DNA from 2 places in the Bradyrhizobium sp. G127 genome. Region 2 is predicted to be linked to the other one. Evidence: riboswitches for the same ligand, from Rfam matches in the RefSeq annotation. Region 2 holds a riboswitch; the other holds the start of a gene.
What was found. A riboswitch is a leader RNA that binds a small molecule or an ion and turns the genes downstream of it on or off. The one in region 2 is predicted to bind S-adenosylmethionine.
Positions count from the first base shown of each region.

Region 1: it holds a riboswitch for S-adenosylmethionine, as region 2 does, so the genes downstream of both, LVY71_RS20245 (O-succinylhomoserine sulfhydrylase) here and metX (homoserine O-acetyltransferase MetX) in region 2, are expected to answer to the same signal.

Region 1 covers NZ_JAKFGN010000003.1:133,887-150,082, forward strand. Annotated here, with positions in the region: gene LVY71_RS20220 (Hsp33 family molecular chaperone) at 74-1,081, shown strand; gene apaG (Co2+/Mg2+ efflux facilitator ApaG/CorD) at 1,078-1,470, opposite strand; gene LVY71_RS20230 (OpgC domain-containing protein) at 1,719-2,951, shown strand; gene LVY71_RS20235 (SGNH/GDSL hydrolase family protein) at 2,948-3,718, shown strand; gene LVY71_RS20240 (SGNH/GDSL hydrolase family protein) at 3,751-4,647, shown strand; gene LVY71_RS20245 (O-succinylhomoserine sulfhydrylase) at 4,777-5,994, opposite strand; SAM riboswitch at 6,065-6,144, opposite strand; gene LVY71_RS20250 (2'-deoxycytidine 5'-triphosphate deaminase) at 6,243-7,349, shown strand; gene LVY71_RS20255 (acyl-CoA dehydrogenase family protein) at 7,506-9,296, shown strand; gene LVY71_RS20260 (MATE family efflux transporter) at 9,424-10,857, shown strand; gene LVY71_RS20265 (EAL domain-containing response regulator) at 10,867-12,078, opposite strand; gene LVY71_RS20270 (VOC family protein) at 12,417-12,776, opposite strand; gene LVY71_RS20275 (helix-turn-helix transcriptional regulator) at 12,802-13,653, opposite strand; gene LVY71_RS20280 (methylated-DNA--[protein]-cysteine S-methyltransferase) at 13,663-14,253, opposite strand; tRNA gene LVY71_RS20285 (tRNA-Gly) at 14,390-14,463, shown strand; gene LVY71_RS20290 (NADH:flavin oxidoreductase/NADH oxidase) at 14,505-15,683, shown strand; gene LVY71_RS20295 (2-dehydropantoate 2-reductase) at 15,718-16,196, shown strand, end outside.
Region 2 covers NZ_JAKFGN010000003.1:410,176-426,371, forward strand. Annotated here, with positions in the region: gene LVY71_RS21570 (YdcF family protein) at 1-417, shown strand, start outside; gene LVY71_RS21575 (lysophospholipid acyltransferase family protein) at 596-1,366, shown strand; gene LVY71_RS21580 (gamma-glutamylcyclotransferase) at 1,357-1,959, opposite strand; gene LVY71_RS21585 (DUF2125 domain-containing protein) at 2,139-3,266, shown strand; gene LVY71_RS21590 (prephenate/arogenate dehydrogenase family protein) at 3,385-4,332, opposite strand; gene hisC (histidinol-phosphate transaminase) at 4,329-5,423, opposite strand; gene LVY71_RS21600 (chorismate mutase) at 5,450-6,283, opposite strand; SAM riboswitch at 6,491-6,570, shown strand; gene metX (homoserine O-acetyltransferase MetX) at 6,660-7,862, shown strand; gene metW (methionine biosynthesis protein MetW) at 7,864-8,523, shown strand; gene LVY71_RS21615 (TIGR02594 family protein) at 8,712-9,320, shown strand; gene LVY71_RS21620 (MOSC domain-containing protein) at 9,327-10,091, opposite strand; gene clpB (ATP-dependent chaperone ClpB) at 10,309-12,942, shown strand; gene LVY71_RS21630 (LysM peptidoglycan-binding domain-containing M23 family metallopeptidase) at 13,012-15,042, opposite strand; rRNA gene LVY71_RS21635 (16S ribosomal RNA) at 15,938-16,196, shown strand, end outside.

The DNA of each region.
Region 1 (16,196 bases), 280 kb from region 2:
TGACAATCAGGCCGGAAGCGGTTTGAGCATTTCGCCGTTCAATTCACGTCCTTTCGATCCGAGATGCTCTGACATGACGCTTGAAAGCCAAATTCGCGCCCCGTCCGCAACGCCGGTGGACGATGCCGTGCTGCCCTTCGAGGTCAGTGCGCTCGACGTGCGCGGCCGACTGACGAAGATGGGCCCCGCGCTCGACGAGATTCTGACCAAGCACGATTATCCCGCCCCCGTCGGCAAGCTGCTCGGCGAAGCCATTGTGCTGACGACGTTGCTCGGCTCGACGCTGAAATTCGATGGCCGCTTCATCCTGCAAACCCAGACCGACGGGCCGGTGTCGCTGATCGTGGTCGATTTCCACGCGCCGGACCGGTTGCGCGCCTACGCGCGTTTCGATGCAAGCCGGCTTGAGGCGGGGCAGGACTCCGCGGCATTGCTCGGTCTCGGGCATCTCGCCATGACCATCGATCAGGGCGCCGACATGAGCCGCTATCAGGGCCTCGTCGCGCTGGAGGGGGGCAATCTGGAAGACGCCGCGCATGAATACTTCCTGCGCTCCGAGCAAATCCCGACGCGGGTGCGGCTGGCGGTTGGCGAGGAATTTCGCGGCGGCGGCGGTGGTCCCAAGCATCGGTGGCGCGGCGGCGGCATGCTGATGCAGTTTTTGCCCAAGGCGCCGGAGCGCGCGCGTCAGCCCGATCTGCATCCCGGCGATGCGCCGGAAGGCGCTGTTGTGCACGAGATTCCGGACGACGACGCCTGGGCCGAAAGCCGCGCGCTGTTCGGCACCATCGAGGATGTCGAATTGATCGATCCGGATCTGTCCGGCGAGAGGCTGCTGTTCCGGCTGTTTCACGAGCGAGGCGTGCGGGTGTTTTCGACGCAGGTGATGCATGCGCGGTGTTCGTGTTCGCGCGACGCGGTGGCGGGGATGCTCGCAAGTTTCGATCCGAAAGATCGCGCCGAGATGGTCGAGAACGGCAAGGTGGTCGTGACCTGCGAGTTCTGTAGCTCGGTTTATGAGTTCACGCCGGATGAAGCGGGCGTCGTTCCGGCGACCGAACAAGGAGCGTCTGATAATTAATTCAGCGTTCGCTTGGAGTCGGGACTGTCGAGCGAGAAGGCGGGGATGTCGATGTCGAACGGCTCGCCGTCCTCCGTCTCCATCTGATAGCTGCCCGACATGAATCCGGATGGTGTCTGAAGCGGCACGCCGCTGGTGTATTCAAACCGCTCGCCGGGCTCCAGCACGGGCTGTTCTCCGACTACGCCTTCGCCGTGTACCTCCTGGCTCCGGCCGGTTCCATCGGTGATGATCCAGTGCCTGGTTTTAAGCTGGACGGTTTCGGTTCCGGCATTGACGATAGCAATCGTGTAGGCCCAGAAAAACCGACCGTCTTCCGGAGAGGAACGCTCCGGGAGGAAATTCGGTTCGACGATGACTTCTATCTGGCGAGTTACGGCGCGATACATGGGGTCCGTCCAGTTCGAGTCGGATGATAACAGACCTTTCCGTCAGCTAGGCACTGTTATCGGGGTTTCGAGTGGCCCGTCCAGGTCATCTACGACGCGGCATACGCACCGGAACGACCATCGTTCCATACCGTTTTATCGGTTATCCGGCGCGGCTGTCTCCTGGAATGCCGTTCATTTGCCGGTCGCCGCGATCTTCCCTAAAACGAGTGGGTATATTCGCCAGTTTCGAACTGGCCGGGAATGAAATGACGTTGGTAACGACTGAAATGACCGATCAGGTGACCGCGGCCGCGGCGGCCGCCAAGGCGGTCGCGCTTCCCGTTGCCGCGGGCGAGCGTGAATTGCGTCTTGATTTGTTTCGCGGCATGGCACTCTGGCTGATCTTCGTCGATCATCTGCCGCCGAACATCCTGACCTGGTTCACTATCCGCAACTACGGTTTCAGCGACGCGACCGAGATTTTCATTTTCATCTCCGGCTACACGGCCGCGTTTGTCTATGGCCGCGCGATGCTGGATCGCGGTTTCGTGGTTGCGAGCGCGCGCATCTTCAAGCGTGTCTGGCAGATCTATGTGGCGCACGTTTTCCTGTTCACGATCTATCTGGCGGAAATTTCCTATATCGCGACGCGGTTCGACAATCCGCTCTATGCCGAGGAAATGGGCATCCTTGATTTTCTCAAGCAGCCCGATGTCACGATCGTGCAGGCGCTGCTCTTGAAATTCCGGCCCGTCAACATGGACGTGCTGCCGCTCTACATCGTGCTGATGATCTTTCTGCCGGGGATCATCTGGCTGATGCAGCGCAAGGCCGATATCGCGCTGGGGCTGTCAGTCCTGCTCTACGCGCTGACATGGGAATTCGACTGGTACCTGCCGGCCTATCCAAACGGGTTCTGGGCTTTCAATCCATTCGCCTGGCAGTTGCTGTTCGTGTTTGGAGCATGGTGCGCGCTCGGCGGCGCGAAGCGCATGACCCGCATTCTCGCTTCGCCCATTACGCTATGGCTTTGCATTGCCTATCTGGTGTTTGCGTTCGCTGTCACGCTGACCTGGCATGTGCCGCAGCTCAATGTGTTCATGCCACGCTGGCTGGAAAGCTGGATGTATCCGATCAACAAGACCGATCTCGATGTGCTTCGCTTCGCGCATTTTCTGGCGCTGGCGGCGATCACCGTTCGTGTTCTTCCGAAGGACTGGCCGGGTCTGAAATCGCCCTGGCTGCGTCCGGTGATCCGGTGCGGCCAGCACTCGCTCGAGATATTCTGTCTCGGCGTCTTCCTGGCGTTCGCAGGGCATTTCGTTCTGGCGGAAGTATCCGGCGGCGCATGGATGCATTTCTTCGTCAGCGTCGCGGGCATCGTTATTATGTCCGCCGCTGCATGGGTATTTTCATGGTACAAGACCGAAGTCGGCAAGGGTGACAAGCGCGCGAAAAGCGCCGACGCCGATGCCGACCTCGCCGGAGGCGGGTCATGAGAGTGTTGCTGGTTGCAGGGATAGTCGCGGGTGTGTTGATCGGCTCTTTCGCGCGTGCGGAGGACGGTCCCGGCTGCGCTGTGCCGGCTTATCTTCTGGCGACGGAGAACGCGCTTCCCAAGGTGGCCGAGGCGGTCAAGACAAAGAAGAAACTGGATATTCTCGTCATCGGCAGCGGCTCTTCCGCGCTTGCCGGTCCCGACGGCGCAAGCACTTCCTATCCGGCACGGCTTGAGACGGCGCTGCGGGAGACATTCCCCGGCGTGGCGGTCAGTGTAAGGACCGATCTGCGGAGCAAGAAAACCGCCGTCGAAGCGGCGGCGAACTTTGGTGACCTGGTCGAGAAACTGCCGGCTGACCGGAAGCCGGATCTGGTCATCTGGCAGACCGGCACCGTTGACGCCATCAAGTCCGTCGATCCTGACGATTTTCGCAGCGCGCTCGACGGTGGCGTGGGTGCATTGCAAAAGTCCGGCGCCGATGTGCTCTTGATGAATCTTCAATACAACCCACGTATGGAGACGATGCTTGCCGTCTCGCCCTACAATGACACGATCCGCGTCGTCGCTCAGGATCACCAGATTCCGATGTTCGACCGTTTCTCGATCATGCGGCACTGGAACGATGTCGGCGATTTCGACCTGTTCGGTTCGGCGCATGGATATGGAATGGCAAAGCGCGTTCACGATTGTATCGGCCGCTCACTTTCGGCGCTGATCGTCGAGGCGTCGCGTCTCAATCCAGCGGAGTTCAGGATTCAACGTTGATGCGTTTTGATTGTCGTTTTGCGGTTGCCGTCATGGCCGCGGCAACACTGTGCGGATGGCCGTCCGCGCGCCCCGCCGTCGCACAGGCCGTGCCCCCCGCTGCAGCGGCAAAATCCGACGTGCCTGCGCAAAAGGGGCTTGCCACCAAAGCCATTGAAGCCGCCAAGAGCGCGGCCAGTGCGGCGGGAGACATTCTCACCCGCGTGCCGTGCCTGCCCGCCAAGGGGATCAAGGATGTTCCAGGTTCGCTGCCGCGCGTCGCGCGGCGGATCGCGGCGGGCGAGCCGGTCACTATCGTCGCGTTTGGATCGTCGACCACGGTCGGCTACGGCACGTCGTCGCCGGCCTATACCTATCCGAACCGCCTCGCGGACCAGTTGCGCCGCAAGTTTCCGACCGCCGACATCAGCATCATCAATCGCGGCATGGGCGGGCAGGATGCACCCGAGATGATGAAGCGGTTCGACGCCGCCGTGCTCGCCGCCGATCCTGATCTCGTGATCTGGCAGCTCGGCACCAACACGGTGGTCAAGGGAAGCGTCAGCGATGTCGCAGCGACGGCTGCGCTGGTGGAGGACGGCATCGCGCGCCTTCAGGCCCGCGGCATCGACGTTGTGCTGATCGATCCGCAGTATGTGCCCGCCGTCGCCTCGAAGACCGAAAACGCCAGCAAGATGGTGAAGCTGATCGGTGAGGTCGCGAAGCTCAAGAACGTGGCGCTGTTCCCTCGCTTCGAAGTCATGCGGCAATGGCATGAGGACGAGAAAATGCCATTCGAGAAGTTTGTGATCGGTGACGGCCTGCATATGAACGACTGGGGCTATGCCTGTTTCGCCCAGTTGCTCGGCGACACCATCATCAAGTCGGTCGGTCAGGTAAAGGCAGGCGTCGACGTGCCGGGCAACGTCATGACCTACCGGCCGATGTGAGCGGCGATATCGTCATCCTGAGACGCGATCTCTTGCGAGCCTCGAAAGATGACGGAGTGGAAGGCGAGACGCCGTCGCTCTTCGAGGCCTTCGCTTCGCTCCGGCTCCTCAGGGTGAGGCAAGAAAACCTCACGCCTTCTCAAGCGCCGCCGTCAGATCCTCGATCAGATCGTCCTGATGCTCGAGCCCTGCCGAGAAGCGGATGAAGCCTTCACTGATGCCGAGTTCGGCGCGCGCCTCCGGCGTCAGGCGCTGATGCGTCGTGGTCGCCGGGTGCGTGACGATGCTCTTGGAATCGCCGAGGTTGTTGGAAATCCGCGCAAGCTTCAACGCATTCAGCGTGCGGAAGGCCGCGGCCTTGCCGCCCTTGATCTCAAAACCGATCAGCGTCGATCCGGCGCGCATCTGTTTCTTCACGATGGCGGCCTGCGGATGATCGGCGCGGCCCGGATAGATCAGCCGCGATATCTTGGGGTGCTTCGCGAGAACATCGGCGATCGCGCCGGCGGTTTCGGTCTGCGCCTTGACCCGAATGCTCAGTGTCTCAAGTCCTTTCAGCAGCACCCAGGCGTTGAACGGCGACATCGCGGGTCCGGTCTGGCGCAGGAACGTATGGATGTGTTCCTGAATGAAGGCTTCCGACGAGAGGATGATGCCGCCGAGACAGCGGCCCTGACCGTCGATGTGCTTGGTCGCCGAATAGACCACGACATCCGCGCCGAGCGCGAGCGGGCTCTGCCAGATCGGCGTCGCGAACACGTTGTCCACGATCAGGCGCGCGCCGCCGCGATGGGCGATCTCGGCCACGGCTGCGATGTCGACCACGTCGAGGGTCGGATTGGTCGGGCTTTCGAGGAAGCACGACTTGGTGTTTGGCCGCATCGCCTTCTGCCACTGGTCGAGGTCATGGCCATCAACCAGCGTGGATTCAATTCCGTAGCGCGGCAGCAGATCTTCCACGACATAACGGCACGAGCCGAACAGCGCCTTGGCCGCGACAACGTGATCACCGAATTTAAGCGGCGCGAGGATCGCGGTGGTGACAGCGGCCATGCCGGTGGCCGTGGCGCGGGCAGCTTCCGCGCCTTCGAGTTCGACCATCCGCTGTTCGAACATCGCGACCGTCGGATTGGAAAATCGTGAATAGAGAAAGCCGGGATCGGCGCCGGTAAAGCGGGCTTCGCATTGCTCGGCGGTGTCGTAGACAAACCCCTGCGTCAGGAACAGTGCTTCGGAGGTTTCGCCATATTGCGAGCGCAGCGTGCCGGAATGCACGAGGCGGGTTTCGGGGCGATAGTTGCGGGTGGAAGATGGCGGCTTGGCCGCAGGTGTTTTGATCTCGGACATGTGCACTCCATCGTGACCACCTCGCGATGGTCACAAAAAACCGGCCTGGAAAATATTTCCACAAGCCGGGATCACACTGTCCCCGGCCTGTTTAGCGAGTTATTTAACGTGGCTGCAAGCCGGCCGGCTCAAATGACCACGGGATAAGTGGTAGGCTTAATCCCGCATGGTCTTTCCGTCAAGCGCCCCATCGGATAACCGGTAAAATGCACATTTTGCTGGATTAGCCGGCGACCGAGGACACCCACGTGCCTTTCACTCTGCCCCCCGGCGCGACTGGAATTTTGCCCGACCGCATGATCGCGGCGATGGCCGACGCCGGCCTGATCCTTCCGGAATATCCTTTCGTCGAGAGCCAGATCCAGCCGGCCAGCCTCGATCTGCGTCTTGGCGAGGTGGCATTCCGGGTGCGCGCCAGTTTCCTGCCGGGACCGGACATCACGGTGGCGCAGCGTATCGACGAACTGAAGCTGCACGAGATCGATCTGTCCGATGGCGCAGTTCTGGAAACCAACTGCGTTTACATCGTGCCGCTGCTGGAAAGTCTCGCGCTGCCGCCTTCGATTCAGGCTGCGGCAAATCCGAAAAGCTCCACCGGGCGGCTCGACGTGTTTACCCGCGTAATCGCCGACGGCACACGCCGCTTCGATATGATCGCGCCTGGCTATCACGGCCCGCTCTATGCCGAGATCAGTCCCAAGACATTTCCTGTGCTGCTGCGTGAAGGATCGAGGCTGTCGCAGATCCGTTTCCGCACCGGACATCCGCTGCTCAATGCCGATGAACTGCAAGCGTTGCATGCGGCCGAGCGGCTGGTGGACAGCGACGAGGCCGATCTCGCCGGTGGCGTGGCGCTCAGCGTTGATCTCAGCGGCGAAGGCTCCGACGGATTTGTCGGCTATCGTGCCAAGCGTCATACCGGCGTGGTCGATGTCGATCGCCGTTCCGGATATACGGTCGGCGAGTTCTGGGAGCCGATCCGGGCGCGACCGGACCGCAGCCTGATCCTCGATCCCGGCGAGTTCTATATTCTGGCCTCAAAAGAAGCGGTGCAGGTGCCGCCGGACTTCGCAGCGGAGATGGTGCCGTTCGATCCGCTGGTGGGCGAATTCCGCGTTCACTATGCGGGCTTCTTCGATCCCGGCTTTGGCTATGCCGGCGCGGGCGGGCAGGGCTCGCGCGCAGTGCTGGAAGTGCGCTCGCGTGAAGTGCCGTTCATTCTCGAACACGGCCAGATTGTCGGACGTCTGGTTTATGAAAAGATGCTGTCGCGTCCCGCCGCGCTGTATGGTCAGAAGATTGCATCGAACTATCAGGGCCAGGGCCTCAAGCTGTCGAAGCACTTTCGTACCTGAGCACTTTCGCGCCAGGTTTTAGAGTTCATTTCGCTCTGCGGATTATATCTTCACGCGGCACTGGTCTCCCATGCCATCGGAGTCCTCGGGGCCGCTTGCCGTTGCGCACCAAATGCCGGATCATTCCTGAAAACAAGGACCGTTCGGGAGAACGCCATGACCGCTGCAGCGAAGCCTCTGGGCGCGCCTGCTTCCGCGCTGACATCTGAGTTCGGCCTGATCGCACCCGATACGTCGGGCATGAATTTCTATCGCGCCGATCCAATCCTCGCCGACCTGCTGCGCGTCCATCTTCCCGCTGCGCTGTTTCAACATATCGAGCCGCATCTCGATCGGCTCGGTGCGCTGGCCGGCGGTCATCTCGATGATTGCGCGCGTCTTGCCGACAGGCACGGGCCGGTACTGCATCAGCGGGATCGTTTCGGCAACGACCGGCAATGGATCGAATATCATCCCGCGTATCGCGAGCTTGAACGCGCGGCCTATGGTGAATTCGGAATCCACGCGATGTCGCATCGCAAGGGCATTCTCGGCTGGGCCGATACCTATCCGGCGGTAGCCAAGCATGCCTTCACGTTTCTGTTTAATCAGGCGGAGTTCGGGCTTGGTTGTCCGATCAACGTCACCGATGGCGCAGCACGGCTGTTGTCGCGTTTCGGCGACGAGACATTGAAGGCAAAATATCTGGATGGCCTGACGCAGACCGACATGGCGAAGCTCACACAGGGCGGGCAGTTCATGACGGAAAAAGAGGGCGGTTCCGATGTCGGCAAGCTGACTACCAGAGCCGTCCAGGAAGGCCATCACTGGCGGCTGCATGGCGAGAAATGGTTCTGCTCCAATGCGGATGCGGAAGTCGTGATGTTGCTGGCGCGGCCGGAGGGTGCGGTCGGTGGCACGCAGGGTGTGGGGTTGTTCCTGATGCCGCGGCGGCTCGACGATGGATCGCCCAATCACTATCGCATCGTGCGTCTCAAGGACAAACTCGGTACCCGTTCCATGGCGTCGGGCGAGATCAAACTGGAAGGCGCGATCGCCTACGCCGTGGGGCGGCTCGATCGCGGCTTTGTGCAGATGGCCGAGATGGTGAACTGGTCGCGGCTGTCCAACGGCGTCAAATCGGCGGCGCTGATGCGCCGTGCGCATCACGATGCGAACACGGTGGCGAGCAACCGCGTGGTGTTCGGCCGTCGCATCGTTGATATGCCGCTGGCGCGGCGGCAACTGATGAAGATCATGCTGGCGACCGAACAGGCGGTGTCGATGAGTTTCGTCACAGCGGACGCGCTGGATCGCGCCGAGGCCGGGAGTCAGGACGCGGCGGCGCTGCTGCGCGTGTTGACACCGACGCTGAAATATCGCGCAACGCGGGATGCGCGCAAGGTCTGCGGCGACGCGCTCGAGATGCGCGGCGGCATCGGTTATGTCGAGGAGTTTGCCACACCGAGACTGCTGCGCGACGCGCATCTCGGGTCGATCTGGGAAGGCACCGGCAACATCGTCGCGCTCGACACGTTGAAGCGCGCAGTCGGTCGCCACGGCGCGGAGGCCGCGCTGGGCGCCGACCTGCATGCACGGATCGATGATGTCGCGGGTGTTCCGCAACGCTGGCGCGATCGTCTTCACGGCCTGACCGACAAGGCCATCGGCTTTGCGCGCGATGTTGCGGCCAAATCCGAGAATGAGGCCGAGGCCCGCCGTGCCACCAGCGCGCTGTATCACGTCGCCAGCGCCGTCACCTTTGCGTGGGAAGGCAGCCGCATCCATGCCATGCGCGGTGATGCTCGCCGGCTGTTGTTGTCGCGACTTGTGGTCGATCATCGCCTCACGGCGCAAGATCCGTTTGCCGTTCTGTCGGACGGGCGTGGCGATGCGATTGCTGACCGGCTGCTGGGCGACCGGCCACTGACAATGACCGAAGCCGGGGATCTGCTGGCTTCTGCGTAAACCGCAGCTTTTTGGGCTGGATAGGCGCCATGCGCGGTACATGCCTTGTGGCGCGAAGGTTTGCTGTTATGGATTTTTAACGGGGCGGCGCGCTCTCACACAAGAGCATAGCCGCCCGGGGGAGCGAATGTCCGAACTCGGAGTTGCCGAAATTCCTGTGGTGCAGGCGGACCAGAAGCCGCCGCAGCCGCCGGCCAAAGATCCGATCAGGAATCCGCTGCTCGATGGTCCCATCCTGTCGACGCTGCTGAAACTGGCGGCGCCCAATGTCGTCGCGCTGACCGCAGGCACCTGCGTCGCCATTGCAGAGACATCGTATATCGGCCGCCTCGGCGTGGAGCCGCTGGCGGCGATGGCGCTGGTGTTTCCGCTTGTGATCCTGATGATGACCATGTCCGGTGGCGCGATGGGCGGGGGTGTCGCCTCGGCGATTGCGCGCGCATTGGGCGCCAACGACACTGCGCGCGCATCCACCTTGGCGCTCCACGCGCTGATGATCGGCCTGTGCTTCGGGCTGGTGTTCATGACCCTGATGCTGGTGTTCGGACCGTTCCTGCTGGCGACCCTCGGCGGACAGGGCCGCGTGCTGAGCGAGGCCATCGGCTATTCGCAGATATTCTTTGCCGGCGCGGTCATCCCCTGGATCATGAACACACTGGCAGCGCTGATCCGCGGCACCGGCAACATGCGGCTGCCATCGGCGATCATTCTCAATTCCGCGCTGTTTCAGGTTTTGCTCGGAGGCGTTCTCGGCCTGGGCTTCGGGCCGGTGCCGCAATTCGGCATGCGCGGCGTCGCTGCCGGCACGCTGATCGCGTTCTCGATCGGCGTCATCATCATGGGGTGGTATCTGCTGTCCGGCCGCAGCCGCGTGAAACTGAAGTTCAAAGGCTTCCGGTTTCAGCGCGCCATGTTCTACGACATCCTGAAGGTCGGGGCGGTGGCCTGCTTCTCGCCGCTACAAGTCGTCCTGACGGTGACGATCTTCACGCACTTGCTGGCGAATTTCGGCACCGAAGTGCTGGCGGGTTACGGTATTGGCGCGCGGCTCGAGTTCATGTTGACGTCGCTGGCGTTCGCCGTCGGTATTGCGTCGGTGCCGATGATCGGCATGGCGATCGGCGCCGGACGTATTGCGCGGGCGCGACGCATCGCATGGACTGCGGGAGGCGTCTCGTTCGCGATGGTCGGCGTATTCGGCGGCTTCTTCGCGGTCTTTCCGGATATCTGGGTCAATCTTTTTACCGACAACGCCGCTGTCCGCGCCGCGAGCCGGCAGTATCTTTCGACCGCCGCGCCCTTCTTTGCGTTTGTCGGCCTTTCGATCTCGCTCTACTTCTCCTCGCAGGGCGCCGCGAAAGTGCTGGGGCCTGTACTGGCGCAGACGGCGAGGCTGGCCTTCGTCGTGGTGGGCGGCTGGTGGCTGATGGCGCAAGGCGCCACCGGTACGCATTTCTTCTGGCTGGCGGCGGCCTCGATGATCTTGCTCGGCGGTCTTGCCGCCGCGGCGGTGCGCTTCACCAACTGGGGGCCGCGAGGCATACCAGCCGCTGCAGCGTGAGCGGGGCGGTCAAGCATGCGCCGTGACCGGGCGAGCCAGTGTGGCGCGGGCGAATTTTTTTGCGTTGGCCGGCTTTCCGAACAGATAGCCCTGCACAAGATCAAATCCCATTTCATGGGTGGCGACGAGATCCGATCGGGTTTCCACACCCTTGGCGACGGTGCGAACGCCATAATGGTCTGCAAGTTCGAGAATGCTGCGGCAAACCGTCTGCTGTAGCCGGTTGTCGGCGCAGCCGGTGATGTATTCCCGGTCGATCTTGATCTCGGTGAATGGAAAACTCGACAGTTCTGCAAATGACGGCCAGTCGGTGCCGACATCGTCGATCGAGATGGCGATGTTGTGGAATCGCATGCGCTTGGCGACGTCGATAGCGAGATCGAGATTCTGGATGATGTCGCTGCTCTTGATCTCGACGATCAACCCTCCGAAAGCCGGATGATCCGGAATCTGCCGGCACAGCCCTCTGACGGATGCGGGGTCCTTGAGAAAGCCGATCGGCAGATTGATGGAGATGTCGACGGGGCCATACTGGCCGACGAAATAGTGCCAGTCCTCAAGCGCGCGGCTGATCACGAACTCCGACAGTCCCTTGAATTGCGGATCCTTTTCGTCGGGAATAAAAGATGCGGGAGGCACCACGCCCCATGCCGGATGGCGCAGGCGGATCAGCGCTTCCGCACCGCGCGGCGCGAGCGTATGTGCATCGATCTTCTGCTGATACCACAGCTCGAGCCAGTCAGCTTTGAGCGCTTCCGCCACATCGACAGGAGGACTCGGCGGCGCCTTCGCCGGAAGCAGCATGGCGACGCTGGCGCGCAGGCCGTCCGCGCTGAACGGGGTGGCAAGCGGCGGCAGCATCTGGATTCCAAATTCCTCTCCAAGTTGCCGCACCGCGTTCACGATAATCGAATCCCGCGGGCCGATCAGCAGAACCTTGCCGTGGAACTGCCGCCTGACGAGAGTTTTCAGAATATGTCCCGTTTCGGTGCCATCACGCGGCATTCCGAGCACGACAAGATCCGGCAATTGCAGATCGAGCAGCATCGGAAGCTCGCCGGCTGTCGCGCATTCGCAGGCGATGAAGCCGAGTTCTTCGAGAGCTTCGTTCAGGAACGTACGGATATGCCGCTTTTCGTCAACGATACAGACGCGTGGTGCGACCTTGCGCTGACCGAACGTCGCGATCGTATCCAATTCCGCCGGTTTCAAGTTCTGCATGAATCATCTCCGTTTCCCCAGAGGCGAAAGTCTTAGCGTCAGGGCACGGCCGCAAATGTGGAATTGTTGAACCGTCCACTTGTAAGGTTTGGTAAGGTTAAAGCCGCGAGAGTGATTCAAATTTGCTCAATAAATGCGAGCGATGTGTTGGCATCGCATTTTGTTCCAAGCGATTTTGCCGTCCTGAACGGGAGATCGGGCGCGGTTGTTCATTTCGTCGCTTGCTCAAAATGAAAGCAGCACGTTCGGCGAACTCAAACACCGCGCGTGCGCTTCACTTCGATAACAACTTCGGCGATTTGCGTGCTGATCTGTGGCGCGATTTCGTTTGTCGCGCGTCAGATGCAAACGGCTTCGACGTTGTTGCCGTCCGGATCGATCAGGAAGGCGGCATAATAAGTCGGACTGTAATCCTTGCGCGGTCCCGCGCCGCCATTGTCGCGGCCACCAGCCTTGAGGCCGGCTGCGTGAAATGCCTTGATGGCATCGTGATCGTTGGCGCGGAACGCAACATGTGCGCCGGCGCCTTCCGGCACTTTCGACAGATGCAGCCACAGCGCCGGTGCATCCTTCGGCCCCAATCCCGCGCCGGTGTCGTCGCGCGAACACAGCACATGGCCGAGGGGCGCAAGCGCCGCTGTATAGAATCGCACGCTGGCGTCGAGGTCTCTGACTTTCAGTCCGATATGATCGTACATGATGATCTCCTTGAGAGTATGGAGATCATCCTAGTGAGGCTGCCGACAACTGTTCTTGGAGAATCTTGCGGTCGCCGCGCGCGGCATTGCGGAAGCCTCGCGGAGAGACGCCTGCCGCGCGATGAAATGTCCGCACGAAATTTGACAGGTCGCCGAATCCCACGTCCAAGGCAATCGAGGTGATCGATCGCGCATCGTCGGCAAGGAGCCGAGCGGCATGGCGCAACCGCGAGCGGACCAGATATTGGTGCGGCGTCACGCCCAGCACGCTGGAGAAAAGTCGCAGGAAATGAAACGAACTGACGCCAGCTGTCTTCGCGGTGATGTCGAGATCGATCTCGCTGTCGGCATGGGCATCGATCCACAGCGCGCTTTCGACGGCGCGGCGGCGGTCGCGCACGGTGACATCTTGTCTCTTCGTTGTTTTGTCCGATGTCGTTTCGATGAAGCGGTTCACGAACAGCATTGCGGCTTCGTCGATCCCGATGTCGCTATCGCCGCGCCCGGCGGCTTCCGCCAGTTCGCCGTAGACCATCAGTCCAGGCAGCGGCGGTGCACAGCCGATGCGCAGAGCATCCCTGCGCAGGCCCATGCCGTCGGCAAACGCGGGCGAAAGCTGGAACGACAGACATTCGTCGCCGCAGATATGGTGGTCATGGGAGCAGGTGTATTCGTCGCCGGCGTGGCCAACCATCACCGATCCGGCTACCAGCTCGTGAACGCGCCCACGGGTGTCGTAGCCGAAGCTGCCCTTGCGGACGTAAGACAGCGAATGACACGCGTGTTGCTCAAGGAACGGCTTGTCGTCCGGCCCCATCGAGCACCGGTATGCGATCACGGAGAGCGCTTCGCTCTTAAGCAACGGCTTGATCTGCATGATCGAAGTCTATCGCCGCCGCCGTTGCGGAGCAATCGACAGGCCGGGATCGAATAGCATCGGGGCGTCCTCAGATGCGTGGCTCGCGATCCGGGCTCGCTCGATGGCGAGCATCCGGAATTTGGTGGCGACGCCGCCATTTGCGGAAAAGCCACCGGTCTTGCCGTTCGCGGCCAGCACCCGGTGGCAGGGGATGACGATGGGGAACGGGTTTTCGCCCAGCGCCTTGCCGACCGCGCGGGACAGCAGCTTGTCGCCGAGCCGCGTGGCGATGTCGCCGTAGGTCAGCGTTTCGCCGGGCGCGATGGTGCGGGCAATGTCGTAGACGCTGCGGTTAAATGCTGGCACCTGCTCCATATCGACCGCGACGAACGTCAGATCCCTGGCCGCGCCGCGCAGCAGTTCGGCCATGGCGTCGCAGGCCTGCCGGACATGGTCCGGCATGGCGACTTCCCGTGCCCCGGGGGCCTTCTGCGCGAGACGCGACAGCGTCCGGGCTTCGGTGGCTTCGGGCAACTGCACGCCCAGCAGGCCGTGGTCGCCCCACGCGATGCCGCAACGCCCGATGTCGGTGTCGAACAATGCAAGACCGGCTGTCATTCTGCGCCCCAAGCTCTCACAACCTCATAAGCCGAACTTGGAGAATCTTGCTCTTTTCAACGTCGCCTGCCACCCGAATTCTGCGGTCGGAACCACCTTGCGGCTGCGCGCCGGGTATGGCTAAGGTCAGGTCTGCGCGGGCGTAGTTCAATGGTAGAACGGCAGCTTCCCAAGCTGCATACGAGGGTTCGATTCCCTTCGCCCGCTCCAGTTTTTCCCGGATTATCCCCGCATCAATCTAAAGAGGTCTGATGTCGCAGCCCCGATTGTTCACGCCGATTGTGCTACGTGGCGTCACGTCGAAGAACCGCATCGTGATTTCACCGATGTGCCAGTATTCGGCCGACGACGGTCTGGCGAACGACTGGCATCTGGTTCACCTCGGCAAGTTCGCGCAGGGCGGTGCCGGAATCGTGATGACGGAGGCGACCGCGGTTAATCCAGAGGGGCGCATCACCCACGGCGACCTCGGCCTGTGGAATGACGCTCAGATCGCGCCGCTGAAGCGCATCGCGAATTTCCTTCGCGCCAATGGTTCGGTGCCTGCAATCCAGTTGGCCCATGCCGGACGCAAGGCCAGCATGCAGCGGCCGTGGTACGGCAACGCCGCGCTGACCGCGGAGGATGTGGCGCGCGGCGACAAGCCGTGGACCATCGTCGCGCCCAGCGCCATTCCCATGGACGACGGCTGGCTGATGCCGCACGAACTGACCGTGCCAGAACTGAAGCAGCTGTGTGAGGATTTTCGCCTGGCCACACTGCGCGCAGTGGATGCGCAGTTCGAGCTGCTCGAACTGCATTGTGCCCACGGCTACCTGCTGCACGAATTCCTGTCGCCGCTGTCCAACAAGCGCAACGACGCCTATGGCGGCGACCGCGCCGGACGGATGAAGTTTCCGCTGGAGATCGTTGAAACCGTGCGCGCCGCATGGCCCAAGGACCGGCCACTGTTCGTCCGCATTTCATCGGTCGATGGCATCGACGGCGGCATCGATATTTCCGACTCTGTCGCTTTCGTGAATGAGGCCAGCACGCGGGGCGCGGACGTGATCGACTGCTCGTCCGGCGGCTTGATGGGATCGGCAACCGCGGCGCGCATCCCGCGCGGCTACGGCTTTCAGGTACCGTTCGCCGAGCAGATCCGCAATGAGACCAAGGTGACCACCATGGCTGTCGGTCTGATCCTGCATCCGCAGCAGGCGGAGGACATCGTTGCCGAAGGCAAGACCGACCTTGTGGCCGTCGGGCGCGAAGCGTTGTTCGATCCGAATTGGCCGCTCCATGCCGAACTCGCCCTGAGCGACACCAAGGGGGAGATCGGTGACGGCACGTTCGATTCCTGGCCCAAGCAGTATGGCTGGTGGCTGGAACGGCGCGAGCCTGGCCTGCGCAAGCTTGCTGGCCACGCGTTGCCATTTCGCAAGGTTTAGGCGACGCTCCAGTTTGTCGTGGAGCGGACAGGGTATGGCGTCTTCGAAAACCATCTGCGTGGCAGGGGCAGGCAGCATCGGCTGCTTCGTCGGCGGCATGTTGCGCGCCGGCGGTCATCAGGTCTCGCTGCTGGCGCGGCTGCGGGTGATCGATGAGATCAAGCGGAATGGATTGACGATCACCAGTTTTGAAGGTCTCGAACATCGCCTGACCCTTGCGGAAATCACGCTGTCCGACGATTCGGCGATCCTGGCCGATGCTGGGATCATTCTGGTCACCGTCAAGAGCGATGATACCGCGGAGATCGCCGACCTGATCGCACGACACGCTGCGAAGGATGCCGTGATTGTCAGTTTGCAGAACGGCATCGGCAATGTGGCGGTGCTGCGCGAAGCGCTGCCGGATCACGATGTGCTTGCGGGCATGGTGCCGTTCAATGTGGTCTCGATGGGCGGCGGTCACTTTCATCGCGCCACCTCAGGCGACATTCTGCTGGAGAGAGACGAAGCCAA
Region 2 (16,196 bases):
GACATCCAGCGCTCGCTGCCGGACAGTCAGAGGCTGCTCGCCTGCTGCGTCGATCTGGACCGCTCCGCCGTCAACACCCGCAGCAACGCCACCGAAACACGCCGCTGGGTCGTCGAGCGCGGTTTTCGCTCCCTGATCGTGGTGACGTCAAACTATCATATGCCGCGCGCGATTGTTGAATTATCCCATGCGATGCCGGAGATCGAACTGGTTCCGTTCGCCGTGGTGGGGGACAAATGGCGCGAGGAGCCATGGTGGACGAGTGGCGCGGCGCTTCGGCTCCTGTTATCGGAATACGCCAAGTATCTTTTTGCGCAGACGCGGGTCGCTTTCGGCGGCGTGGGGCAGGGCGGTCTATCGGAAACCGGTTTGCCGCCGCCACCGCCTTCAAAGCCGGCGACCGCATCCGTCAACTAATAACTAGTGGTCCGATTTTGACATTCGCATCCCACATCAGCGGCGCTCTTTGTGAATGTCAGAATCAAAGAGCCACCAACAGCTATAATTGGCTAATGTCCTTTCGAATCCGACGTTCGCTTTGGAGGGGCTGCAAAATGAGGCGAACGTTGGATTCGGGACACTGGCGGGTCGATCGATGGTTTCGGTATTTCTGCGTTCGCTGCTCTACAATATCGTTTTCTATCTGAACCTCGTGTTCTGGGTGCTGCTCGGACTTCCGACCTATGTTATGCCGCGCTGGGGCATCGTGTGGATCGCGACGAACTGGGGCAAGACCAGCATCTGGTGGATGCGGATTATCTGCAACACCCGGGTCGAATATCGTGGGCTGGAAAAAATTCCGAAGGGGCCACTGATCGCCGCCTCGAAGCATCAGTCCGCGTGGGAAACCTTCGCGTTGCTGCAGTTCTTTGACGAGCCGCTTTACATCCTCAAGCGCGAACTGACCTGGCTTCCTTTCTTCGGCTGGTATCTGCTGAAGGCGGGCATGATCGGCGTTGATCGCAAGGCCGGCGGCAGATCACTGATCAATCTCACCAAACGTGCGAGCGCGGAGATCAAACGCGGCCGCCAGCTGCTGATTTTCCCGGAAGGCACGCGCAGGGCGGTCGGCGCGCCGCCCGACTACAAGAGCGGTGTCAGCCTGATCTATGGCGAAGCCGGTGTGCCGTGCATTCCCGTCGCGCTCAATTCCGGATTGTTCTGGCCGCGTCGGACCTTCCTTCGTTACCCCGGCACGCTGGTGATCGAATTTCTCGATCCGATCCCGCCGGGTCTCAAGCGTCACGAGTTCAACACGCGCATGCAGACGGCCATCGAGGATGCGACCAATCGTCTGGTGAAAGCCGGACGCGAGGAGCAGGTGAGGCTGATCGGATTTTCCGCGCCGGTCGTCGCTCAAGCCTGACTTTCGGTGTCTGGATCGGCGTGCCGATGCAATGCGGCTTCGCCGTGTAACAGTGCCGCGAGCCGGTGCAGGGGGGCATCGCGAATGCCCTGGGCTTCCAGCGCGGTCACCGTGGCGATGACATATTCATCATTCGGCCCGTAAGCGCCGTGGCCCTGACGCACGAGCCGCAACTGTTCCTCGATCGTCAGGCGACCAGCATACTGGTCGTGGCTGCGGTCGGCGACATAGGCCAGCGCGCTGACCCGCGCATCGCCCTTCAGCCAGACCGAACGCATCACCTCGCGATAAACGCCGGTGACCTGTTCGCGCTCGCGCAGGTAGGCCACCGTTTCCTGCCGCCGGACGGCCGCCACCCGGAACGCGACGCCCTGACAGGCGCCGCCGCGATCCAGCCCCAGCACCAGTCCCGGCTTTTCATATGTGCCGCGATGAACCATCGAGTAGATGCAGAGCGAACGATGTTCGCCGATCAGCCGCGCAGGCTTCTGCTCGATAAAGGTGAAACCCGGTTTCCAGATCAGCGATCCGTAACCGAAGACCCATAGATCGCCTTCGGGGAAGTCCGATTCGGCAAGGATTTTCGCGGCCATGATGTGCGCCTGTGCGGGAGACCACGCCTACCAGCCTGTTATCGCGTGTGCAACCTTATGGACATCAACGCGATTTGCACCAACATGGCATCTTTCAATTGCCCGATTCAGGTGATCTAGCTCCCGCCATGCAGACATCTTCCATCGTTCCCCGCCGCCGCCTCTGGCCGGTTTTCGTGATGCCCGGGCTCGTCCTTGTCGCTGCCGCGGCGTGGAGCGGATTCTGGTTCTACGCCGCGTCCCATGTGGATGAAAAATTCGACGAGTGGCGCACCCGTGAAGCGAAATCAGGCCGCGCCTATGAGTGTACCAGCCGTTCCGTCGCGGGCTTTCCGTTCCGCATGGAGGTGAACTGCCAGAATCCGGTGGTGACGCTGACCTCGCAAACCGCCGAGCAGGTGCAGCTCACCGCGCGGCTCAAGGATATTCTGGTGGTCGCCCAGGTTTACGATCCGACGAAGATCATCGCCGAATTCACTGGCCCTGCGACGGTTGCGAGCCGCGGCGAAACCCCGTCTTTCGTCGCCAATTGGACCACGTCCCGCGCCAGCGCCTCCGGCCTGCCGACACCGCAGCGCGTCTCGGTGGTGTTTGATGATCCGGCGCTGGATCGCATCAGCGGTGCGGTACAGACGCCGCTGTTGCGCGCAAAGCATCTTGAACTGCATACGCGGTTGCTAGAAGGCTCGCTGTCGAACAATCCCGTGGTGGAGACGGCATTGCAGATCAGCACCGGAAGCCTGCAAGGGCTGCACCCTGTTCTGGTCGAGCCGTTCGATGCCGACATCCGCGCGCTGTTGCGCGGGCTGAAGGATTTCGCCCCGAAACCCTGGCCGGAACGCTTCCGCGAAATCCAGGCAGCGGGCGGGCGCCTCGACTTCACGCAATCCCGCGTTCAGCAGGGCGACACCATCGCGGTCGCGGCGGGTTCGCTCGGTCTCACGCCGGGCGGTTATCTCGACGGCGAACTGACGATGACGGTCGCGGGGCTTGAGCGAATTGTGTCGCAGCTTGGCATCGACAAGCTGCTGATGGATGGCGTGCCGCAGTCGACGGTCGATCGCATCGCACCGGGCGTCAGCGCACAGGACGTCAACAAGGTGATCGGCGCACTCGACCGCATGATTCCGGGTCTCGGCAATGTCGCGCGCAAGAATGCCAATGCCGGCGTGGTCGCAGGCATCAATCTGCTCGGTCAGGCCTCCACGCTCGAAGGCAAGCCGGCGCGTGCGTTTCCCCTGAAGTTTACCGAGGGCGTGGTCTCTATCGGCCCGCTCAGGTTCGCGCAGACGCCGCCGCTGTTTTGAGTCGAGTGCCAGATTTTTTGATCGTCATTGCCGGGCTCGACCCGGCAATCCGTCTTTTCAAGAAAGTTTTTTGATACGCGGCTCAAGCCCGCGCATGACATTCTGAGTTTCTAGCCTGCTATGACTTCCCGTCAGGCTTCGGCAGGTTCGCGTGCTTGCGGCCGAAGTCGGGATCGGCGGTTTCCTGACCGAGATTGACGATGCCCCGCCGGATCGCGCGGGTACGCGTGAAGTGGTCGAACAGTGCCTCGCCGTCGCCGCGCCGGATCGCGCGGGTGAGCTTCGACAGGTCTTCCTGAAACGCGCCGAGCATCTCTAGCACCGCGTCTTTGTTGGCGAGAAATACGTCGCGCCACATGGTGGGATCGGAGGCTGCGATACGGGTGAAATCACGGAAGCCGCCGGCCGAGAACTTCAGCACTTCCGCTTGTGTCACGTCTTCCAGCTCGTCGGCGGTGCCGACGATGGTGTAGGCGATCAGATGCGGCAGGTGGCTCGTCACCGCGAGAACCAGATCATGATGATCCGCGCCCATGGTTTCCACATTGGCGCCGAGTGCTCGCCAGAATGTCGCGAGTTTTTCGACGGCGGCGGGGTCTGCCTCTGGCGGCGGCGTGAGAATGCACCAGCGGTTGATGAACAGTTCGGCGAAGCCTGAATCGGGACCGGAATGTTCGGTGCCCGCAACCGGATGTGCCGGAATGAAATGGACGGTCTTCGGCAAATACTGCGCCATCTCGCGCAGCACCAGGCCCTTGACCGAGCCGACATCGGAAACAATCGCGCCCGGCTTGAGATGCGGCGCAATTTCCTCCGCGACCGGCCCGCAGGCGCCGACCGGGATGCACAAGATAACGAGGTCGGCGTCTTTCACTGCCTCGATGTTTGTGTCCACCACGCGATCGACGATCCCGAGTTCCTGTACACGTGCGCGGGTCGCCGGCGAGCGCGCGGTGGCTACGATCTCGCCCGCAAGCCCCTGCGCTCGTGCCGCACGCGCAATCGAGCCGCCGATCAGACCGAAGCCGATCAGAGCAAGCCGCTTGAACAGCGCTTCGGTACTCACTTCCGCCCCATGAAGTCGGCGAGCGCGGCGACTACCAGGCGATTGGCCTCCTCGGTGCCGACGGTCATGCGCAATGCATGGGGCAGTTTGTAGTTTTTCAGCGCGCGCAGGATCAGGCCGCGCTTGGTGAGGAACGCATCGGCCTCATCCGCGGTCTTGCCCCTTTCCAGCGGGAAATGGATCAGGATAAAGTTCGCCGCACTCGGCGTCACCTCAAGGCCGAGCTTGCCGACTTCCTCGGTGAGCCATGTGCGCCACGTCTCATTATGGGCGCGGGACTTGTCCTGATGCGTGCTGTCTTCCAGAGACGCGATGGCCGCGTCCGACGCCGGCGTCGACACGTTGAACGGCCCGCGAATGCGGTTGACGGCATCGATGATGTTCTCCGGACCGTACATCCAGCCGACGCGTAGCGACGCGAGCCCGTGGATCTTTGAGAATGTGCGCGTCATCACCGTGTTGTCGGTGGTGGCGACCATCTCGAAACCGGCTTCGTAGTCGTTGCGCGTAACGTATTCCGAATAGGCTGCGTCGATCACCAGCAGCACGTGCGGCGGCAGGCCGGCGCGCAGCCGCTTGACCTCGTCGAACGGCACATAGGTGCCGGTCGGATTGTTCGGATTCGCGAGCCACACCATCTTGGTGCGCGGCGTCACTGCACCGAGGATCGCGTCCACGTCGGCGGTATAGTTTTTCTCCGGCGCGATCACATTGGTGGCGCCGTTCGACAGGGTCGCGATCGGATAAACGAGAAAACCGTGCGTGGTGTGGATCGCCTCGTCGCCGGGACCTAGATAGGTGTTTGCAAGGTAGTTCAGCAGTTCGTCCGAGCCCGCGCCGCAGATGATGCGGTCGGGATCGAGCCCGAAGGTGCGCCCGATGGTTTCGCGCAGCGCGCGCGAGGTGCCTTCTGGATAATCCTCCAGATGACCGGCGGCGGCCTTGTAGGCTTCGATGGCCTTCGGCGACGGTCCGAGCGGGGTCTCGTTCGCCGAGAGCTTGAACACGCGTCCGCTCAATCCCGCGCCGCTCTTGCCCGGCGTATAGGGCGCAATATCGAGAATGCCTGGCTTCGGCACGGGACGTGACATCGACTGAACTCCAGAAAGAAAAAGGCTCAAGCCTTGGATTGCGGCACCGTATAACGCGTTGCATGGCTCCCGACGAGAGCCGATGAGCGCACGGAAGCCCCCGCCGCGACCAGCGAGGCGGTGATTTTGTCGCGTCCTTCCGATCCGGGAACCGAGATCAGCAGCGCCGCGCCGTCCGAGGTCGTGTCGGGCACGGCGATGATTTCCGAGAACGGCGACAATGCACGCGCGACGCCAGCGTTCCAGCCGGAGACGCGGATACTCCACATCTCGACTTCGGTGACCATGGCGTCTTCTGCCACCCGGGACACGACGAACACCGGCAGCGCCGCCGGATGATCGGCGCGCTCGACGAACGGCAGCCGCGCGATGATCTTCGGCGCATTGGCCGACTCCAGCGCGAGCCACCACGGCGAGCGGCTGCCGGCTGCGGCTATCAGTGCGAGGTCGCCCTTGGATTTTGCCACCGCTTCGACAGCAGCCTCGGCATTGAAATGCGCGATGAACGGAACGGTGAAGCCGAAATGAAACCGCGCGGAATCCCGCATCGCGGATTCGCCGGACGACAGATCGGCGTGGACCGAGAACGGCGCCTGGACATAGGTGAACGTCGCGATGATGACGCGCCAGATGCTCTCGACCGTATCGAGCGGCAGAATGCCGCGATGGCGCTGCACCAGCCGGCGCATCATGTCGGCCTCGCGCGCGGGCCGGAATGCGGAGCCGACTTCCTGCGTCTTCTTCACCGAGATCAGGCGGTCGATAATATCGCCGCGCTGCATCAACAGGCCATGCACCTGCTCATCGATGGAATCGATTTCGCGGCGAAGATCCTGCAACGATGGTGGCGACTTGGTCATCTCTAAAAACCTTCAGGGCGGACAGCTCGGCGGATCCCGCCACGCCGCGCAGGAATGGTGGATGCTGCCCGGCTGGCAGGGCTTGATTAGGTAACACGGTGGCTGAAAGCAAAGAAAACATTGAGGGGTTGGGCTCGGGGCGACAGCCGGGACGGCGCGCGGTCCGGGATGCGTCTTGACGAAAAGGCCCTCTGGGATTAATAGCTTAAGTCATTCCGTGGTCATTTGAGCCGGCCGGCTTGCAGCCACGTTAAACAACTCGCTAAACAGGCCGGGGACATAAGTGATCCCGGCCGAACCTCGTTTCAGGCCGGGTTTTTTGTGGCCTGATTTCCGATGTTGGTCCGGGAGACCTTCTGAGGAGGCCAGTAACACGATGGTTAACGTCAAACCGTTGAAGAGTGGCGCAGTATCCGGTGGCGAGCGCGCGCATGAGGCCGACCACCCGTCCTCGCTGGTGGCGCCGTTCGGCGCCGACAAGCCGCTGCGGCTGGATTGCGGCGTCGATCTTGCGCCATTCCAGATCGCCTATCAGGCCTACGGTCAGCTCAACGATGATCGCTCCAACGCCATCCTGATCTGCCATGCGCTGACCGGGGATCAGCATGTCGCAAACGTGCATCCGGTCACCGGCAAGCGTGGATGGTGGGAAACGCTGGTCGGCCCCGGCAAGCCGATCGATACCGACCGGTATTTCGTTATCTGCGCGAATGTGATCGGCGGCTGCATGGGCAGCACCGGTCCGGCCTCGACAAATCCTGCGACCGGAAAACTGTGGGGGCTGGATTTCCCCGTCATCACGATTCCGGACATGGTGCGCGCGCAGGCGATGCTGATCGATCATCTCGGCATCGAGAAACTGTTCGCCGTTGTCGGCGGGTCGATGGGGGGCATGCAGGCGCTGCAATGGGCGGCGGCCTATCCCGAGCGCGTGTTCTCCACACTGGCGGTGGCATGCAGCACGCGGCACTCCGCGCAGAACATCGCATTCCATGAACTCGGACGTCAGGCGGTGATGGCCGATCCGGATTGGCGCGGCGGGCGCTACTTCGAGGAAGGCACGCATCCGCGCCGCGGTCTCGGTGTCGCGCGCATGGCCGCGCATATCACCTATCTGTCCGACGCCGCGCTCCATCGCAAGTTCGGGCGGCGCTTGCAGGATCGTGAATTGCCGACGTTCTCGTTCGATGCCGACTTCGAGGTGGAAAGCTATCTGCGCCATCAGGGTTCGTCGTTCGTGGAACGCTTCGACGCCAACAGCTATCTCTATCTCACCCGTGCGATGGATTACTTCGACGTCGCCGCCGATCACAACGGTGTGCTGGCGGAAGCCTATCGCGGCACGCGCACGCGCTTTTGCGTGGTGTCGTTCACCAGCGACTGGCTGTTCCCGACCTCGGAGTCGCGTGCCGTTGTGCATGCGCTGAATGCCTCCAGCGCACGCGTGTCGTTCGCGGAGATCGAGACCGACAGGGGCCACGATGCATTTCTGCTCGATGTCCCCGAGTTCATCGAGATTTCCCGCGCCTTCCTGGAATCGGCCGCGTCCGCGCACGGCCTGACCTCGGCGAGCCGCTAAAATGGCTATTCAGGATCAGGCGTTTCGTCCGACTGCGGTTCTTCCCGTGACTGAGAACGGCTACCGCGGAGACCACCTGCTAGTCGCGCAGATGGTAGAGCCCGGCTCGAAGGTGCTCGATGTCGGCTGCGGCGAGGGCGATCTGCTGCAGCTTCTGGAAACGCGCGGCGTCGATGGCCGCGGCATCGAACTGTCGCGTGAGGGTGTCAACCGCTGCGTCGCCAAAGGTCTTGCGGTGGTGCAGGGCGACGCCGACACCGATCTCGTCAACTATCCCGATGATGCATTCGATTACGTGATCCTGTCGCAAACGTTGCAGGCGACGCGCCAGCCGCGCGTGGTACTGGAGAATCTGCTGCGGATCGGGCGGCGCGCCATTGTCTCGTTCCCGAATTTCGGCCACTGGAAAATGCGGTTGCAGCTTCTGGTGAAGGGCCAGATGCCGCGCACCGACAATTTGCCGGCCACGTGGTACGACACCCCGAACATTCACTTCTGCACCATCAAGGATTTCGTGCAGCTCTGCGACGAAATCAACGTCAAGATGGAACGCGCGGTCGCGCTCGATCTTTATGGCCGTCCGTTGCGTCTCAACGCACCGTGGTGGTTTTGGAACATGTTCGGCGAGCAGGGGGTTTTCCTGCTCACGCGGCGCGATTAAGATTAGCGGCCAGAATAGGGCGCTTCTTGCACTATTTTCGCCATCGTATGTTCATGTCTGCCGCATGCGATGCATGGCAGTTGTGACGGCCGGGGTCGTTTTTTCGCCATATCCAGCCTTGTTGTACGCCTCATGAATATCGCTCCGTTCGGGATCGGTGGGAATTGGGGGTGTAATGAGGACCATGGATGATTGTAACTAATGCGTTTCGTCGGCCTGTCGGGCTCACTGCTGTTGCATTGTGCTCGCTGGCAATTGTCGCAGTCGCGACACCGGCTTCGGCGAGGCCTCATCACGGTGCAAGCCGCCACGCGCACGCACATCACACCAAGCATCACGCCAGCAAGCACTATGGACATCGGCATCGCCTCCACGCGCGGCGTGGGCGATTCGCTGCGGCCGCATCGGCTGAAGCATCAACGTCACAGGGCTTTGGCGGTTTCGGCGGATCGAACCTTGTCGCCGAGGCGCGGCGTTATATCGGCGGCAATCCGACCGGCCGCGGCAGCCTGTGGTGCGCGCGTTTCATGAACATGGTTCTCGAACGCTCGGGCCACAAAGGCACCGGCTCGGACATGGCGCGTTCATTCGCGAATTACGGTCAGCGTATTTCCGGCCCGCAGGTCGGGGCCATTGCGGTGATGTCACGCGGCCGTCGCGGCGGTCACGTCGGTATCGTCAGCGGCATCGACGCCAAGGGCAATCCGATCGTCATCTCGGGTAATCACGGCCGTCGCGTTGCCGAGGCGGCCTATTCGCGCGGGCGGATTTACGCCTACGTCATGCCGGCGAGCTGATCTCGCCTAGCCGATAATCTCGATGCGATCACCGGGGGCGATGCTGCCTCCGGTGACCACTTCTGCATAGACGCCGCAGAAATCGTGACCGAAGTGACGCATCAGCGTCCTCGGAATTTCCATGTCCCGTTCGGCCGTGACTGGATCGACATTGGTCGCCGCGCACCGCACGATCTCATCCACGACCTTCAGCCGTGCGTGACCGATCTTGAGCTCCTTGCCGGGAAATCCGCGCTCGGACCATGCCTCCCAACCCGTGACGTACAGGTTGCCGCGAAAGCGCAACGGATTGACCGGGCGCCCGATGATGCCTTCGAGGGACGCCACGCTGGCGAGGTTGATGATCGAGATCACCGGCGCCGCGAGGTCGGAAAAGCTGTATCCCGGCGATGACAGGACTTTTGGTGGTCCGCGCAACTCGTCCGCGAAATTTTCCGCGAAGTACGCCTCGATAGCCGCGCGGCCTTCCTCGGTGGCGAGATTGCCGGCCGCGACGGTCTTGCCGCCGTCGTCGATGCTGAGAACCTGGCTCGCGTCGTCGAAACGCGTGCGGAGCGCGGCGAGCCGCTCGTTCTTCATCAGCATCAGAAAATTGATCTTCGGGAAAAACTTCGGCGCGGCCGGGTCGAACCCGATCGGACCGTTTTCGATGGCGTAGCTCCGGTCGCCCAACACGGTCTTGCCGGGCTGGAGGGCTGCCTGGGTCAGGACTTCGGGCGAGAGCCCCTTGATGGGATAGCGGTAGAGTTCTGTGATGGCTGCAATGGTCATGGGTTTTTGTAAGGGTCTCGCGGTGGGATCACCAGACGTTTAAATTGTTCAAACGCTGCCTCTTCCGTAAGCATTCCGGAGTTCCCACATCAGGCGCAGGCTGGTGCAACGCCGGTCACCGCTCCGGGTTGAGGAATGTCAACGTCGGCGGCGGAAACCCATTGAAGATGCCAGTTTCCGTGCTTTCGGGGCGGAACGGCAGGCTGAGGGAAACCGAATGAATATTGAGAAATACACCGACCGCGTGAAGGGATTCATCCAGTCGGCACAGACGCTGGCCGTACGTGAAGGCCATCAGCAATTCACGCCGCTGCATATCCTCAAAGTGCTGCTCGACGACAGCGAGGGTCTGGCGGGCGGTCTGATCGACCGTTCCGGCGGCAATTCGCGCGCGATCCTGAAAGCCACCGAGGATGCGCTGGGCAAGATGCCGAAGGTCTCTGGCGGCGGAGCAGGGCAGGTCTATCTTGCGCCCGCGACCGCGCGCGCCTTCGATGCCGCCGAACAGGCGGCCGACAAGGCGGGCGACAGTTTCGTCACCGTGGAGCGGCTGCTGCTGGCGCTGGCGCTCGACAAGGACAGCGAAGCGGGGCAGTTGCTTGCCAAGGGCGGTGTCACGCCGCAGAATCTCAACGCAGCGATCAACGCGCTGCGCAAGGGGCGCACCGCCGACAGCGCGTCGGCGGAAAATGCTTATGATGCATTGAAGAAATATGCCCGCGACCTGACCCAGGCGGCGCGCGATGGCAAGCTCGATCCGGTGATCGGCCGCGACGAGGAAATCCGCCGCACGATCCAAGTGCTGTCACGCCGCACCAAGAACAACCCCGTGCTCATCGGCGAACCCGGCGTCGGCAAGACCGCCATCGTCGAGGGCCTCGCGCTGCGCATCGTCAACGGCGACGTGCCCGAGAGCCTCAAGGACAAGATGGTCCTGTCGCTCGATCTCGGCGCGCTGATCGCCGGCGCGAAGTATCGCGGCGAGTTCGAGGAGCGCCTGAAGGCGGTATTGACTGAAGTCACCGGCTCCGACGGTCAGATCATCCTGTTCATCGACGAGATGCACACGCTGGTGGGGGCCGGCAAGGCTGACGGCGCGATGGATGCGTCGAATCTGCTGAAGCCAGCGCTTGCGCGCGGCGAACTGCACTGCATCGGCGCGACCACGCTCGATGAGTATCGCAAGCATGTCGAAAAGGACGCAGCCCTTGCTCGCCGCTTCCAGCCGGTGTTCGTCTCTGAGCCCACCGTCGAGGACGCGGTGTCGATCCTGCGCGGCCTGAAGGAAAAGTACGAGCTGCATCACGGTGTCCGCATCACGGACTCCGCGATCGTGGCTGCGGCGACGCTGTCGAACCGCTACATCACCGACCGCTTCCTGCCCGACAAGGCCATCGACCTGATCGACGAGGCCGCGGCGCGGCTGAAGATGCAGATCGACTCCAAGCCGGAAGAACTCGACAATATCGATCGCGAGATCGTGCGGCTGAAGATCGAACAGGAAGCGCTGAAGAAGGAAACCGACTCGGCATCGAAGGATCGGCTTCAGCGGCTGGAGAAAGAACTTGCCGACCTCGAGGAGAAGGGCGACGCGCTGACGGCGAAGTGGCAGTCGGAGCGCGACAAGCTGTCCGATGCCCAGAAAGTCAAAAGCGAACTGGAACAGGCGCGGCAGGAGCTGGCCGACGCGCAGCGGCGCGGCGAATACCAGAAAGCCGGCGAACTGGCCTATGGCCGCATTCCCGAGCTTGAGAAACGGCTGAAGACGCTCGAAGAGAGCGAGAAGGCCGGCAACGTCGTGCTTGAGGAAGCGGTGACCGCAAGCCACGTCGCGCAGGTGGTGTCGCGCTGGACCGGCATTCCGGTCGACAAGATGCTCGAAGGCGAGCGCGATAAGCTGCTCAAGATGGAACAGCAGCTTGCCAAGCGCGTCATCGGTCAGGCGGAGGCCGTCACGGCGGTGTCCACTGCGGTGCGGCGTTCGCGCGCCGGATTGCAGGACCCGAACCGGCCAATCGGGTCGTTCATGTTCCTCGGCCCCACCGGCGTCGGCAAGACCGAGCTGACCAAGGCGCTCGCCGAATATCTGTTCGACGACGAGACCGCGATGGTCCGCATGGACATGTCGGAGTACATGGAGAAGCACTCGGTCGCCCGGCTGATTGGCGCGCCTCCGGGCTATGTCGGCTATGACGAGGGCGGCGCGCTCACTGAAGCCGTGCGTCGTCGGCCGTATCAGGTCGTGCTGTTCGACGAGATCGAAAAAGCGCATCCGGATGTGTTCAACGTGCTGCTGCAGGTGCTCGATGACGGCCGCCTGACCGACGGTCAGGGCCGCACGGTGGATTTCCGGAACACGCTGATCATTATGACGTCCAATCTCGGCTCCGAGTATCTCGTGGGTCAGGCTGAGGGCGAGGACACCGGCGCGGTGCGCGATCAGGTCATGGCCATCGTGCGCGCAAGCTTCCGTCCGGAATTCCTCAACCGTGTTGATGAGATCATTCTGTTCCATCGGTTGCAGAGGACCGAGATGGGCCGGATCGTCGACATTCAGATGCAGCGGCTGATGAAGCTGCTGGAGGATCGCAAGATCACGCTGACGCTCGACGACAAGGCGCGCGACTGGCTGGCTGCGAAAGGCTGGGATCCGGCTTACGGCGCGCGTCCATTGAAGCGGGCGATCCAGCGCGCGGTGCAGGACCCGCTGGCGGAAATGATCCTCGCCGGGCGCGTCCACGACGGCGAAACGGTAATGCTCTCCGCGGGTGATACCGGCCTCACCTTCAACGGCGAGGTTGCCCGTATCGACGTCGAGGCGCCGCCGGTGCCAAAGAGCAAGCTGAACTAAGCCGCTCTCTCTCATAAAAAATATGGCCGGGCATGCCCGGCCATATGCCTTTCACACCGATTGATCTGCCTAGCGCTCGCCGGCCTGCGCTGTCTTCTGGCCCTTGGCGGCCTGAGGCTGCGGACGATTGCCGCCGGGACGATTGCTCATCATGCCGTCGAGCCGGTCGCGTTCGGTCTCGAAACTCGCCAGCATCGGGCCGTCGAGCGAGCGTCCGCGGGGCAGCTTGATGCGCATCGGATCGACGAAGCGGCCGTTGACCAGAATTTCGTAGTGGACGTGGGCGCCGGTCGAAAGGCCGGTCGAACCGACAAAGCCGATCACCTGTCCCTGACGCACGCGCTTGCCCGGCTCCATGCCCTTGGCGAAGGCTGTCATATGGCCGTAGGCCGTCTCATACCCGTTGGGGTGCTTGATGCGGATGTATTTGCCGTATCCGCCTTCCCATCCGGCCTTCTCGATGCTGCCGTTGCCCGAGGCGAAGATCGGTGTGCCGTAGGGCGCGGCCCAGTCCACGCCGGTATGCATCTTGGTGTAGCCGAGGATCGGATGGCGGCGGCCGCCGAAACCGGAGCGCATGATGGCGTTGCTGACGGGCTTGCGGACGAGGAACTTCTTCGCGCTCTTGCCGGTCTCGTCGTAGTAGTCGACGACCGAATCGTCCGGAGCCTGGAAGCGGTAGTATTTCTTGGTTTCGCCGCCGACGGTGAGCGCGGCGTACAGTACTTCGGTCTTTTCGTTGTTGACCGGCGTTTCATCCTCGCCGGCGAAGAATACTTCAAACGAGTCGCCTGCCTGCACCTTGCGCTGGAAATCGACATCGTAGGAGTAGATGCGAATCATGTCCTCGATAACGGTGGCCGGAACCTTGTTGCGCAGCGCGGTCTCGTAGATGCTCTGATAGAGCCGCACGCCGGTGCCGTCATCATCGTCATCGTCGTCGCTGTTGCTGGCAGTTTCCGTAACGGTATTGAAGCTTTGTGGATCAACCGCGACATATTTGCCGAGGTCGGACAATGCGGCGACGGCTTCGATGGTGGTGTCGTTAGCGACGATGACGCGGACCGGCTGTTGGCGAAGCTGCCCCGGACCGGTCCCGGCCATCATGATGCGCAGCTTCTGGCCTTCCTTAAGACCGCCGTCGCGGCCGCGCGCGCCGAGATTGTTGGCGATGGCGAGTGCCTCGCCGGGCGTCGCGCCGAGGTCGCGCAGGATGGTCTGGACGGTGTCGCCCTTCTTGACGATGTGAATCTTTTCGCTGGAAGGATTGCCGCCGGTGACCTGATCCTTGGTCTTCGGCAGCAGCGTGACGTTTTCCGGCACAACGCGGGTTTCGAAGCCGGCATAGGGATCCGGCGTGCCTTCCGCGGCATAGGCCATCTTGAAATCGGTCGGCGTACTGGACGCGTATTTCACCGCGCTGTTGCCGCGCCAGTTCGAAGCGTCGCGCACCCGCATCAGCACTTCATCGATCGCGACGTTGGCGGCGATTTTGGCGCGGGGCAGCACCGAAGCGAGGTCGCGTGTCACGAAAGAGACCTCGGCATCCGGCTCGGCGGCGTTGCCCGCCTGCGGATCGTCGCCCTCGGCCGGTGTCGGGGAGCCAACATCTGTCAGCATGCGCTGGGCGTTGAAGGCGGGGACCTTGGCGGAAAGATCGCTGGTCGTCAGTGACAGGTTGCCGGCGATGCGGATGAAGGGGCGGACCCGCATCACGTCGCGGCCGCCGGCGCGCACGGCTGTGGAAACGCGGATGACCTGGCGTGCGGCGGCCGACTCGCTGGGTGGCGGAAGACGATCGCTCTTGCGCGCGACGGCACCCTTGTCGTTTGCACCGAATGCGCCGCGCAGTGCGCCTTCGACCCGCTCGGGTACTTTGGCGAATGTCATTTCACCGTCGAGCGACGCGAAAACGGCGCCGCCGATCAGGGCCGCGCCGCACAGACCTGTGAGAATCGTTCCGCTGAACCACTGTACCGAGACGCGGCGACGATCGATGACCGCAGCTTCCGATCCGTCCACGGAAAGCGGGGGCTCATGACCGAGATCGATGATCCCGGCACGCCCGTAGTTTCCCCCGCGTGACGTCCCGTGGTTCAAACCGCCGTCCCCCCAAGTCTTCCCAGACTTTCAAAGTCTTCTCGGTGTTCCAAGTGTTCCTGGCCGTGCAAGAGCTCTTGGCTTTCTCAAGTGTTCTTGGTTTCCCGGAGCGTTCTAAGATGTCCAGACGATGCTGGACTTCCAAAACATCCCGGTCTTCTGGCCTTTACCGAACAGCGGTGCGCCATTCGTCCGGCCCGCTACCCCCAGCGGAGCGATTGAAGCCAAATATTCTTCCGGATCATCGTCGAATCTTCGAACCGGTGCCGCGAAGTTATACTGGTATTCGCTCCGCCGTGGCATATTTCATGTGCAGAACGTCGCAGGAATGTGGCTCAAGTACGGCGCGAAGCCCTGATAAATCAGGACTTCTCGGCGATTCGATTTTCTTGGGTGCGATGCGACGATTTCTTGACAACACCGTTGACAAGCCGAGAGGGGCGGGCCTATAACCCGACCACTGAGCGCGGCGGTGCCGGGGCCCACAGCCCAGGCAAGCTTCCGCGCCTGTTAAGCTCCTCTCCTAGGCGAGTGAACAAACAGCCGATAGTTGTCGGTTGTCATTCGGCGTCGGATGAGGGTGCGGGTTCTCTTTAATTAGAGACACCAGAGATTTTCGCTCAGATATGGGCGGGCGAGGCCTTCGGGTTTCGGGCTGTTTGACAAGTAAAGATGAAGAAAGAGAAACGTGGACGGCGGAGTCCTTGCGGGTCTCGATCATAAGAAGGCTTCGGCTTTCAAGGGGTTGAGACCGGACGAAAGACTTCGGCGGTACACGTTTCAAAGGTTACACCATCGTTGTCAGCGATGTGAATCGCAGACAGCATGTTGGCTTCGGCCAACAATGGTGGGACCTCGTCAAACGTTGTGATCAGCCGGTTTAAAGTTTCAAGTCCAACTTGAGAGTTTGATCCTGGCTCAGAGCGAACGCTGGCGGCAGGCTTAACACATGCAAGTCGAGCGGGCGTAGCAATACGTCAGCGGCAGACGGGTGAGTAACGCGTGGGAACGTACCTTTTGGTTCGGAACAACACAGGGAAACTTGTGCTAATACCGGATAAGCCCTTACGGGGAAAGATTTATCGCCGAAAGATCGGCCCGCGTCTGATTAGCTAGTTGGTGAGGTAACGGCTCACCAAGGCGACGATCAGTAG